Variovorax paradoxus: one gene and its partner. The protein of the gene in region 2 binds, or shares a complex with, the protein of the main gene of each other region. Links are inferred from orthologs where the notes say so. Each region holds a gene or a part of one and is shown on either strand. Other genes may lie near its edges.

Region 1 (6,061 bases), 690 kb from region 2 along the record:
GCGGAAATTCAAGGGCCTTGGCGCGGTGTTCCAGACACCGGAAAGATGGGAAGCAACTACATGTTGTCGATCATGACCTGCCCGAAACCCGAACAGCTCACCTGCGTGGCGCCATCCATCAGCCGCGCAAAGTCATAGGTCACCGTCTTGCTGACGATCGACTTTTCCATCGAACGGATGATGAGATCGGCGGCTTCTTTCCAGCCCATGTGGCGCAGCATCATTTCGGCCGAGAGGATCTCGGAGCCAGGATTGACGTAGTCCTTGCCGGCGTACTTGGGAGCGGTGCCATGCGTGGCTTCGAACATGGCGACGGTGTCGCTGATGTTCGCGCCGGGGGCAATGCCGATGCCACCGACCTGCGCGGCCAGCGCGTCGGACACGTAGTCACCGTTGAGGTTGAGCGTAGCAATCACGCTGTACTCGGCGGGACGCAGAAGAATCTGCTGCAGGAACGCATCGGCGATGCTGTCTTTGACGGTGATTTCCTTGCCAGACTTCGGATTCTTGAACTTCATCCAAGGCCCGCCATCGATGAGCTCGGCGCCGAACTCCTTGGCCGCCAGGTTGTAGCCCCAGTCACGGAAGCCACCTTCGGTGAACTTCATGATGTTGCCCTTGTGCACCAAGGTGACGCTGGGCTTGTCGTTGTCGATGGCGTACTGCAACGCCTTGCGCACCAGGCGCTCGGTGCCCTCGATCGACACGGGCTTGACGCCGATGCCCGACGTCTCGGGAAAGCGGATCTTCTTGACGCCCATTTCGTCCTGCAGGAACTTGATGAGCTTCTTGGCCTTGTCGCTTTCGGCTTCGAACTCGATCCCCGCATAGATGTCTTCCGAGTTCTCGCGGAAGATGACCATGTTGGTCTTGTGCGGCTCGCGCACCGGGCTGGGCACGCCCTTGAAATACTGGATGGGCCGCAAGCAGACGTACAGGTCGAGTTCCTGGCGCAACGCGACGTTCAGCGAGCGGATGCCGCCACCGACGGGTGTGGTGAGAGGGCCTTTGATGGAAATGACGTAGTCGCGCACCGCCTGCAGCGTTTCCTCGGGAAGCCAAACGTCGGGGCCGTAGACCTTGGTCGACTTCTCTCCGGCATAGACCTCCATCCAGTGGATCTTCTTCCTGCCGCCGTAGGCCTTGGCGACTGCGGCATCGACCACCTTCAGCATGACGGGCGTGATGTCCAGGCCGGTGCCGTCGCCTTCAATGAAAGGAATGATCGGTTCGTCAGGCACATTGAGCGAGTTGTCGGCATTGACCGTGATCTTCTGACCTTCGGTCGGGACTTTGATGTGCTGATAACTGGTCATGAGGGGGTTCGGCTCTGGGGATCGACTTAATTTTGACGAGTGTCAGCGAATTCAGACACGGGGTGGATTCGCTGTACAGACTGTGAACAAATCGCTGTACATTTTAGACGCAACCCATCAGCGGGCGTTTGTCAACCGGCGAGCCAATGGGCTCGTTAGTGGCTGACCTTCTGCTCGCCGGGAGGCGTTTCCAACCAATTCTCGATAGAGGAATCATCAATGAGCAAAGTTCTCGCAGTCATGATCGCCGGCCTGTTTGCCGCCGGTGCATATGCCCAAAACCCCACCGGCACCACGCCCGAGCAAGGTAACGCCAGCAACAGCAAGTCGCAACAACGCGCTGAAACGAAGAAGGCTGGCAAGCCCGCTGGTCAAGTCAAGGCTGCTGCCGGCGACGAAGCCAAGACGCCCGAAGGCGGCGCCATCGGTGCCGACAAGGCCGCTGCCTCTGGCGAGAAGCGCGCCGAAACCCGCGACCAACGTCGTCGCAACAAGGACGGCAGCATCAAGCGCAAGTCGACCCAAGGCGGCACCCCGAACTGATTCGGCCGGCCTCCCGAAAAAAGCGCTCCATCGGAGCGTTTTTTTTTCGCCCATCGTCGTGGAATGACTGTCAACCGCTTCGTGCAGGGTCCGTTGAATGTCTACCTTCCGAGGGGAAGGGCTATCCAGATCAACGAATTTCAAAGGATTTCTCCATGAACAAGCTGCTCGCAGCCCTGGTCGCCGGCCTCTTCGCTGCTGGTGCTTTCGCTCAACAAGCCGAACCCGCCAAGGCCGCTCCCGCAGCGCCGAAGGCCGCCAAGCACGCCACTGCCAAGAAGCACGTTGCCGCCAAGAAGCACAAGGTCCGTCACGTGGCCAAGGCTCACACCGCCGCTACCAAGAAGGTGTAAGCTTTCCAGCCCACCGGCAATGCCCGCATCAGCGGGCATTTTTTATTGGCATTTTTTGAGTTAGGCGGGGCCTCGATCCCGTCCTGAAAGAGTCGTCCGATGTTCAAGCGTCTCGCCGCCCTGCTCCTCGTGTCCGCGTCCTTCATGACGTCTTCGCACGCCCAGCAGCAACAGCTTCCCCAGACCGACCTGCAACGCACGCAGCTGTCGATCGGCCTCTACAAGATCGACACGCAGATCGCGCAAACCCCTCGGCAACGCGAAATCGGCCTGATGTTCCGCAAGGAGATGCCGCAGGCAGAAGGCATGATCTTCGTCTTCGAGCAACCTGCCACGCAGTGCTTCTGGATGCGCAACACCATTCTTCCGCTGACCGCCGCGTTCGTGGCCGACGATGGCCGCATCGTCAACCTGGTCGACATGCAGCCGATGACCGAGAACTCGCACTGCTCGCTGGAACCGGTGCGATACGTGCTCGAGATGAACCAGGGTTGGTTCGCCAAGAAGAACATCAAGAAGGGTGCGAAGATCGGCGGCGAGCTGTTCGCGGCCACCAAACGCTGAGTTCCTGCCGCCTCCAGGCGGGAAGAGCGCAAAAAAAGCCGACCCGGAGGTCGGCTTTTTCGTTGGGCGAAGCTCGGTATCAGCCGAAGTTCTTCGCCGCGAAGTCCCAGTTGGCCAGCTTGGCCAGGAAGGTCTCGACGAACTTCGGGCGCAGGTTGCGGTAGTCGATGTAGTAGGCGTGTTCCCAGACGTCCACCGTCAGCAGCGCGGTGTCGGCGGTGGTCAGCGGCGTGCCGGCGGCGCCGGTGTTCACGATGTCCACCGAACCGTCGGCCTTCTTCACCAGCCACGTCCAGCCCGAGCCGAAGTTGCCCACGGCCGACTTCACGAAGGCTTCCTTGAACGCGTCGTAGCTGCCCCACTTGGCATCGATGGCCTTGGCCAGCGCGCCGGTCGGAGCGCCGCCGCCTTGCGGCTTCATGCAGTTCCAGAAGAAGGTGTGGTTCCAGATCTGCGCAGCGTTGTTGTAGATGCCGCCGCTGGACTTCTTGACGATCTCCTCGAGCGTCATCGACTCGAATTCGGTGCCCTTCTGCAGGTTGTTGAGGTTCACCACGTAGGCGTTGTGGTGCTTGCCGTAGTGGTACTCGAGGGTTTCCTTCGAATATTCGGGGGCCAATGCGTCGAGTGCGTACGGCAGGGGTGGGAGCACATGTTCCATGGTTTTTTCTCGTGGGTTGGTTGTGGGAATCAAGGATTCTAGGAATTAATCATCGCGGTCGCGTCGGACGCGTTCCCGTCGCATCGCTCCAAGTGACGGTCATGTCGACCTCGCCATCGGCCAGCCGTGCCGTGACCGCGTCGCCGGCCTTGAGTTGCCTGGCGCTGACGATGGCATGACCATCCGTGTCGGTCAGCCACGCATAGCCACGCTGCAACACCAACGCGGGGTCGAGCAACCGCAGGCGCAGCGCCACGCGCTCGAGGCGCTCGCGTCGCTGGGCCAGCGCACGCTCGAATTTCAAAGGGAAGTCGGAGGCGATGACACGCGGCACCTGCGCCAGCCGCTGACGTCGCGACAGCACGGCGTACTGCAAGCGCTGCGCATGGTGTGCAAGCCGAAGCTGCTGCCGCGCGACAAGGTTCGAGGGACGGCCCAGGCGCCCCGCCGCCTGGTCAAGCCGCTGTCCGAGCGCGTCCAGACGACTTCCCAGCGCATCGTTCAATCGTTCATCCAGCAGATCGATGGCTCCGAGCCACAGGTCGCGCGGCGCGCTGACGAGCTCGGCCGCGGCCGTCGGCGTGGGCGCACGCAGGTCGGCGCAGAAGTCGGCGATGGTGAAGTCGGTCTCGTGCCCGACCCCGCTGATGAGCGGCACCGGGCTCTGCACGATGGTGCGCGCCAGCGTCTCGTCGTTGAACGCCCAGAGATCCTCGATGGAACCTCCACCCCTCACGAGCAGGATGACATCGACCCTGGGTTCGTCGAGTGCGTAGAGCGACTGCAGCGCACGCACCAACTCGCCGGGCGCGTTGGCGCCCTGCACTGCCGCCGGAGCGAGCACGACCGGAATGTGTGGAACACGCCGCCGCAATGCCGTGACGACATCATGCAAGGCCGCGGCGCCCAGCGACGTGACGACACCGACCGCGCGCGGCATCGCAGGCAGCGCCCGCTTGCGCGCCGGATCGAAGAGCCCTTCCGCCTCGAGCCGCGCCTTGCGCTGCATGAATTGCTCGAACAACGCACCTTGCCCGGCACGCCGGAGGCTTTCGACCACCAATTGCAGATCGCCGCGCGGCTCGTAGACGGCAAGGCGTCCACGCACCTCGACCTGGTCGCCGTCACGGGGAGAAAAATCGAGCAGCCCGGCTGCGCGGCGGAACATCGCACAACGCAGTTGGCCAGACTCGTCCTTGAGCGCGAAGTAACAATGTCCACTCGACGCGCGAGAAAAGCCCGAAATCTCGCCACGAACTGTGACAGGGTTGAAGCGCGCATCGAGGGCGTCCGCGACCGCTCGGCAGAGGGCGCCGACCGCCCAGATGCGCGGCCCCGGGGCGGAATTCGTATCACGCATGCTCACCGCTCGCACGCATGGCGCGATGCCACTCTTCCACAACGAGCAACACGCCCCGCGCTCACCACTCGAACGCTAGTACAGGCGCACGGTTCCTCGTGCAAGCCATTGATTTCATTGAATAAAGTGCTGCTCAAAATTCAGTCGTTCCAGCGAAACGGCCATCCCATGCGGGTTCGGGCCGGTTGCGCGGCAGGTTAATCACAAAGTTATCCACAGAATCTGTGCGTCCCCGCCGACACCGAAAGTAGGTGCGTGCCGATGGTTGGCTCAGTGGATAATCGCCGCGCATTTGCAGTCTACGGACCGGAGGATTTTCTTGTTTTCCATCATAGTTGCCGCGGGTTGGCCGATCTGGCCCTTGCTCGCTTGTTCGGTCATTGCGCTCGCGCTGGTTATAGAACGTTTCACGAGCCTGAAGACCGTGAGGGTGCTGCCGCCGAAGCTGCTCGACGAAACCATCACCGTGTCGCACGGCGCCATTCCCGGACCTGACGTGGTGACCAAGCTGGAACGCAACTCGATGCTGGGCCAGGTTCTGGCCGCCGGACTCCGGGCGCTCAACGCCAACCCGCGTTGCACCGAAGACGACCTTCGCGCAGCCATGGAAGCCTCTGGCCGCACGGTGGCGCACAAGCTGGAACGCTACCTTCCGGCACTCGCCACCATCGCCTCGGCCGCTCCGTTGCTGGGCCTGCTGGGTACGGTGATCGGCATGATCGAGATCTTCGGCTCGCAGTCGCCCGGCAGCGGAGCCGTCGGCTCGGGCAACCCGGCGCAGCTGGCGCACGGCATCTCGATCGCGCTGTACAATACCGCCTTCGGCCTGATCGTGGCCATTCCGACGCTGATCTTCTGGCGCTACTTCCGCAGCCGCGTCGACGAATACCTGCTGAACCTCGAGTTGTCCGGCGAGCGCTTCGCCCGCCACCTGAACGCGCTGCGCAAATGACGGCCCTCACGCTTGCGAGAGCGCATGCGGCGCAGTCAGACGGGGGCGCGTCCGCTTCCTCGAGGCGGCTTGGCGGAGGCCGGTCATGACCCGAGGGCGCATGCAGTTCCGCCACGGTGCGCGCGACGAGCCTGAGATCAACCTGATCCCGTTCATCGACGTGCTGCTGGTCATCCTGATCTTCCTGATGCTGTCGACCACGTACAGCAAGTTCACGGAGATGCAACTGCGGCTGCCGACGGCGGACGTCGACGCGCAGCGCGACTATCCTAAGGAAGTGATCGTGGCCGTGTCGGCCGATGGCCGCTACTC
Region 2 (5,250 bases):
ATGGCCACGGTGTGGCGGTCTTCGCCCTTCTGCTTCGCGGCCATGGCCATGCCCAAGGCGGCCGAGATGCTGGTCGACGAGTGCGCGGTGCCGAAGGTGTCGTACTCGCTCTCGGTGCGCTGCGGAAAGCCCGAGATGCCGCCGATCTGGCGCAGCGTGGGCATGCGCTCGCGCCGGCCCGTCAGGATCTTGTGCGGGTACGTCTGGTGGCCCACGTCCCACACCAGCCGGTCGTGCGGCGTGTTGAACACATGGTGCAGCGCGACCGTGAGTTCGACGGTACCGAGGTTGGAACTCAGGTGGCCGCCGGTGCGCGAGACGTTGTCGAGCACGCAGGCGCGCACTTCGTCGGAGAGCTGGCGCAGTTGGGCCCGGTCGTATTTGCGGATCGGTGCGGGGTCGTGGAGTGTGGGGAGCAGCGGAGCCATGAAGGGTTGTTCTTTTCTCTCTCAGCGATCTCGGTCGACCACCATGTGGGCCAATGCGCGCAGCGCTGCGGTGTCGGCCAGCCCGCTTCGTTCCAGCGCGGCGAGCGCGTCGGCCAGCAGCTGGCGGGCCTGGGCGCGCGCGCCGTCGAGGCCGAGCAGCGAGACGTAGGTGGGCTTGTCGGCCGCTGCGTCCTTGCCGGCGGTCTTGCCCAGGGTCTGCGAGTCGGCGGTGACATCGAGGATGTCGTCGACCACCTGGAACGCGAGGCCGATGGCCGCGCCGTAGTCGCGCAGCGCAGCCAGCGCGGCCGATGAGACAGGGCCGCATGCAGCGCCCATCTCCACGCTGCCCTGCAGCAGCGCGCCGGTCTTCAGGCGGTGCATTTCGCGCAGTTGCGCTTCGTTCAGTGCGATGCCGACGCTGGCGAGGTCGATCGCCTGGCCGCCCGCCATGCCCTGGCTGCCCGCGGCGCGTGCGAGCAGGCGGCACAGCGAGGCCTTCATCGCGGGTGGAATCTCGTCGCCTTCGGGCGTGAGCAGCTCGAAGGCCAGGGCCTGCAGCGCATCGCCGGCCAGCAGCGCGTCGGCCTCGCCGAACTTGACGTGCACCGTGGGTTTGCCGCGGCGCAGGACGTCGTTGTCCATGCACGGGAGATCGTCATGCACCAGCGAATAGGCGTGGATCAGCTCGGTGGCGCAGGCCGCGCGCAGGGCCGCGACAGTGTTGCCGCCGACGGCCTCGCTGGCCGCCAGCACCAGCAGCGGCCGCAGCCGCTTGCCGCCGTCGAGCACGGCATAGCGCATCGCGTCGCCGAGCAGCACCGGCGCATCGACGCCGACCCAGCGCGACAGCGCCGATTCGACATTCGCCAGGTGGGGTTCGCTCCATCCGGCCAGGGTCTTCGCGTCCCAATGGGGGGGATTCATCGTCGCGGCGCTCATTCGGCCGCCCAGGCCTTGAGGCTGCCCGCGTCGAGCACCTTGATCTGGTCCTCGACCGCCTGCAGCTTGTCGCGGCAGAAGGCGAGCAGCGCGGCGCCGCGCTGGTAGCTGCCGAGCAACTGGTCGAGCGGCAGCTGGCCCGATTCGAGTTCCGCCACCAGCTGTTCCAGTTCCTGGAGTCCGGCCTCGTAGCTGGCAGGCAGCGGGCCGGTATCGGGCGTTGCCGCCGGGCTGGTCGGGGAAGGAGAAGGCACCTTGGGCATGCAAGCGAAACGTGGGTGAAACCGGGCATTTTAGGACGGTGACCCGGGCGCCCGCCGCAGGCACCCCGAAGCCGGACAAAAAGGCGAGGGGCAAAAAAGTGCCCCCCGGGTACAATGCGAACTTCTCTCGTTGACGAAGTCAGCACCCTCTTCGGGCCGCCGAACCACACAGGCGGCGCCTTTCCGTTCTTTTTTCTTCTTCTCTCCCTGTGGGGAGCTTGGTCAGGTCCTCCATGTCTGATTTAAGTCTTCAACTGCAGCAGGCCGCGAGCCAACTTCCAGTTTCCGCGTATTTCGACGAGGCCCTCTATGCCCGCGAAATGCAGAACCTTTTTGCGCGAGGGCCCCGCTATGTCGGCCATCGCCTGGCCGTGCCCGAAAAGGGCGATTTCCATACGCTGCCCCAGGAGCACCAGGGCCGCGCGCTGGTGCACACGCCCAAGGGCGTGGAGCTGATCTCCAACGTGTGCCGCCACCGCCAGGCCCTGATCCTGAAGGGCCGGGGCCAGCTCGACAGCCAGACCGGCGGCAACATCGTCTGCCCGCTGCATCGCTGGACCTATGCCGCGAGCGACTCGCGCACCACCGGCACGCTGATCGGCGCCCCGCACTTCGAGCAGGACCCCTGCCTGAACCTGCACAACTACCCGCTGACCGAGTGGAACGGACTGCTGTTCGAAAAGAACGCCGACGGCTGCGGCCCCGACGTGGCCGCCGACATGGCCGGACTCGGACCGCAAGCCGATCTCGACTTCTCGGGCTACGCGCTCGACCGCGTCGAATTGCACGAGTGCAACTACAACTGGAAGACCTTCATCGAGGTCTACCTCGAGGACTACCACGTCGGCCCGTTCCACCCCGGCTTGGGGCAATTCGTCACCTGCGACGACCTGCGCTGGGAGTTCAAGCCGCGCTACTCGGTGCAGACGGTGGGCGTGGCCAACCGGCTCGGCCGCGCGGGCAGCCCTGTCTACCAGAAGTGGCAGGAGCAGCTGCTCAAGTACCGCGAAGGCAAGCCGCCGAAGTACGGCGCCATCTGGCTCACCTACTACCCGCACGTGATGGTCGAGTGGTATCCGCACGTGCTCACGGTGTCGACGCTGCACCCGGTCAGCCCGACGAAGACCCTCAACATGGTCGAGTTCTTCTATCCCGAGGAAATCGTCGCCTTCGAGCGCGAGTTCGTCGAGGCCCAGCAGGCCGCCTACATGGAAACCTGCGTGGAAGACGACGAGATCGCCGAGCGCATGGACGCCGGCCGCCGCGCGCTCATGCTGCGCGGCGACAACGAGACCGGCCCCTACCAGAGCCCGATGGAAGACGGCATGCAGCAGTTCCACGAGTGGTACCGCAGCGCGATGCAGAACGCCTGAGCCGATGAACGCGGCATCGACGGGTGTTCGGGGAACACCGCGGAACCGGCTTCGCCGGGCCGCCGGTGTTGCCCCCGGCGAGGGGGCAGGAGAAGCGACACGAAGTGCGCGAAGTCTGGGGGAGAGCCAATAGTGCAAGCGCTGTGGATGGTGCTGGGGGCCTTTCTGTTCGCCACGATGAGCGTGGTCGTCAAGATCGCCTCCGAGTGGTTCAACAGCGGCGAGATGGTCCTGGGACGCGGCCTGATCGGCATCGTGTTCCTGTGGCTGCTGGCGCGCAGCCGCGGGGTGTCGCTGGCCACCAGGTACCCCGGCATGCACGCATGGCGCAGCACCATCGGCGTGGTGTCGCTGGGCGCGTGGTTCTATGCGATCGCGCACATGCCGCTGGCCACCGCGGTCACGCTCAACTACATGAGCAGCGTGTGGGTCGCGGCCTTCCTCGTGGGCGGCGCACTGCTGGCCTGGGTGCCGGTGCCCGGGCGCGACGGCCGGGTCCAGCGACCGCCTTTGCAGGGCGCGCTGGCCATGACGGTGCTCGCGGGCTTCGTGGGCGTGGTGCTCATGCTCAAGCCCAGCGTCAGCGGCAACGAGGGTTTCGCCGGCATGCTGGGCCTGCTGTCGGGCCTGACCGCCGCCTTCGCCTACATGCAGGTGGTGGCGCTGTCGCGCATCGGCGAGCCCGAGTTGCGCACCGTCTTCTACTTCGCGGTCGGCTCGGCCGTGGCCGGCGCTTTCGCCACGGCCGCCACGGGGTTTTCGGGCGGCAGCGCATGGACATGGCAGCATGCGCTGTGGCTGCTGCCGATCGGCCTGCTCGCCGCCCTCGGACAACTTTGCATGACGCGCGCCTACGCCACGGCCAAGACCCAGGCCGGTACGCTGGTGGTCGCGAACCTGCAGTATTCGGGCATCGTCTTCGCTGCGTTCTACGGCGTGCTGGTGTTCCACGAGCGCATCGACGCCGCCGGCTGGGGCGGCATGGCCCTTATCATCGCCAGCGGCATTGCTGCAACTGTGTTGCGACAACGGGCGGTGCCCAAGGCGCCGGCGGAAGAACACTGACAGACGCAACGACGACGTCACTTTTCGAAGGAGCAAGCACCATGTACACCACCCTCATCTCCGTCGAACAGTTCCAGCAGCTGCAGGCGGGCGACACCCCGCACATGGTGTTCGACTGCAGCTTCGATCTCATGAAGCCCGAGGCAGGCGCGCAGCAGTACGCCGCCGCGCACATTCCGGGCGCTCACTACGCCAACCTCGACACCGACCTCAGCGCCAGGCATGGCGCACCCGGCGCGCATGGCGACGTGGTGGTGGCGCAGGACGACGGGATTCCGGCCTCGGGCGGGCGCCATCCGCTGCCCAGCCGCGAGAAGTTCGCGCAATGGCTGTCGAGCATCGGTTTTGCCAACGGCATGCAGGCCGTGGTGTACGACCGCAACGGCGCCAACTACTGCGGGCGCCTCTGGTGGATGCTCAAGTGGATGGGCCACGACGCCGTGGCCGTGCTCGACGGCGGCCTGCAGGCCTGGCAGGCCGCGGGCGGCGAAGTCACGGGCCGCGAGGAGCCCGCTCGCTTCCAGTCGAACTTCGTCACCGGCGAACCGATCGCGAAGCTCGTCACCACCGACACGGTGGTGCGCCGGCTCGGCCAGCCTGACCAGAACCTGATCGACGCACGCGCCGGTGCACGTTACCGCGGCGAGGTGGAACCTCTGGACCCGATTGCCGGTCACATCCCGGGGGCACTCAACCGCCCCTTCGCCGAGAACATCGGCCCAGACGGCAAGTTCAAGCCGGCCTCGCAACTGCGCGCCGAGTTCGAATCGCTGCTCGGGGGCCGGGACCCGGCGAGCGTTGTCCATCAGTGCGGCAGTGGCGTGAGCGCCGTGCCCAACCTGCTCGCGATGCAGATCGCGGGTCTGGGGACGACCGCGCTCTATGCCGGCAGCTGGAGCGAATGGAGCAACACGCCGGGGCTGCCGACCCGGCAAGGCGCTGAACCATGACATTGACGAATCGACGATTCCGGACACTGCAACGCACCGCCGGTCTCGCAATGGCCGCCGCACTTTTCGCGGCCGCCCCGTTCCTGCCGGCCCAGGCGCAACAGCAGCACGCGCACGTTCACGGCCAGCTCAAGCTCGACGTGGCCATCGACGGCCCCACGGTGGTGATCGACATGGAGTCGCCGCTGGACAACATCGTCGGCTTCGAACGCGCGCCCAAGACCGATGC

What was found.
Region 1: the proteins of xseB (region 2) and xseA are in contact, whole or in part, in a cryo-EM structure (PDB 8TXR), measured with the Escherichia coli proteins. The link is inferred for Variovorax paradoxus from one-to-one orthologs.

The regions. Positions count from the first base shown.
Region 1 is NZ_LR743507.1:3,133,020-3,139,080, reverse strand. The notes cover bases 2,643-5,582. They hold xseA (exodeoxyribonuclease VII large subunit), read right to left. Parts: upstream 4,798-5,582; coding sequence 3,487-4,797; downstream 2,643-3,486. Other genes in these bases: AACL56_RS14385 (MotA/TolQ/ExbB proton channel family protein), read left to right, coding at 5,117-5,582; AACL56_RS14395 (superoxide dismutase), read right to left, coding at 2,856-3,437; AACL56_RS14400 (DUF192 domain-containing protein), read left to right, coding at 2,643-2,776. In the rest of the region: icd (NADP-dependent isocitrate dehydrogenase), read right to left, coding at 57-1,316; AACL56_RS14410 (cell envelope biogenesis protein TolA), read left to right, coding at 1,536-1,859; AACL56_RS14405 (hypothetical protein), read left to right, coding at 2,015-2,212; more of AACL56_RS14400, read left to right, coding at 2,312-2,642; more of AACL56_RS14385, read left to right, coding at 5,583-5,749; AACL56_RS14380 (ExbD/TolR family protein), read left to right, coding at 5,850-6,061. UniProt on the Escherichia coli protein: Bidirectionally degrades single-stranded DNA into large acid-insoluble oligonucleotides, which are then degraded further into small acid-soluble oligonucleotides.
Region 2 is NZ_LR743507.1:2,442,163-2,447,412, reverse strand. The notes cover bases 1-2,896. They hold xseB (exodeoxyribonuclease VII small subunit), read right to left. Parts: upstream 1,634-2,896; coding sequence 1,367-1,633; downstream 1-1,366. Other genes in these bases: AACL56_RS11030 (aromatic ring-hydroxylating oxygenase subunit alpha), read left to right, coding at 1,867-2,896; AACL56_RS11040 (polyprenyl synthetase family protein), read right to left, coding at 450-1,370; dxs (1-deoxy-D-xylulose-5-phosphate synthase), read right to left, coding at 1-428. Also shown: more of AACL56_RS11030, read left to right, coding at 2,897-3,006; AACL56_RS11025 (DMT family transporter), read left to right, coding at 3,154-4,071; AACL56_RS11020 (sulfurtransferase), read left to right, coding at 4,113-5,021; AACL56_RS11015 (DUF2796 domain-containing protein), read left to right, coding at 5,072-5,250. UniProt on the Escherichia coli protein: Bidirectionally degrades single-stranded DNA into large acid-insoluble oligonucleotides, which are then degraded further into small acid-soluble oligonucleotides.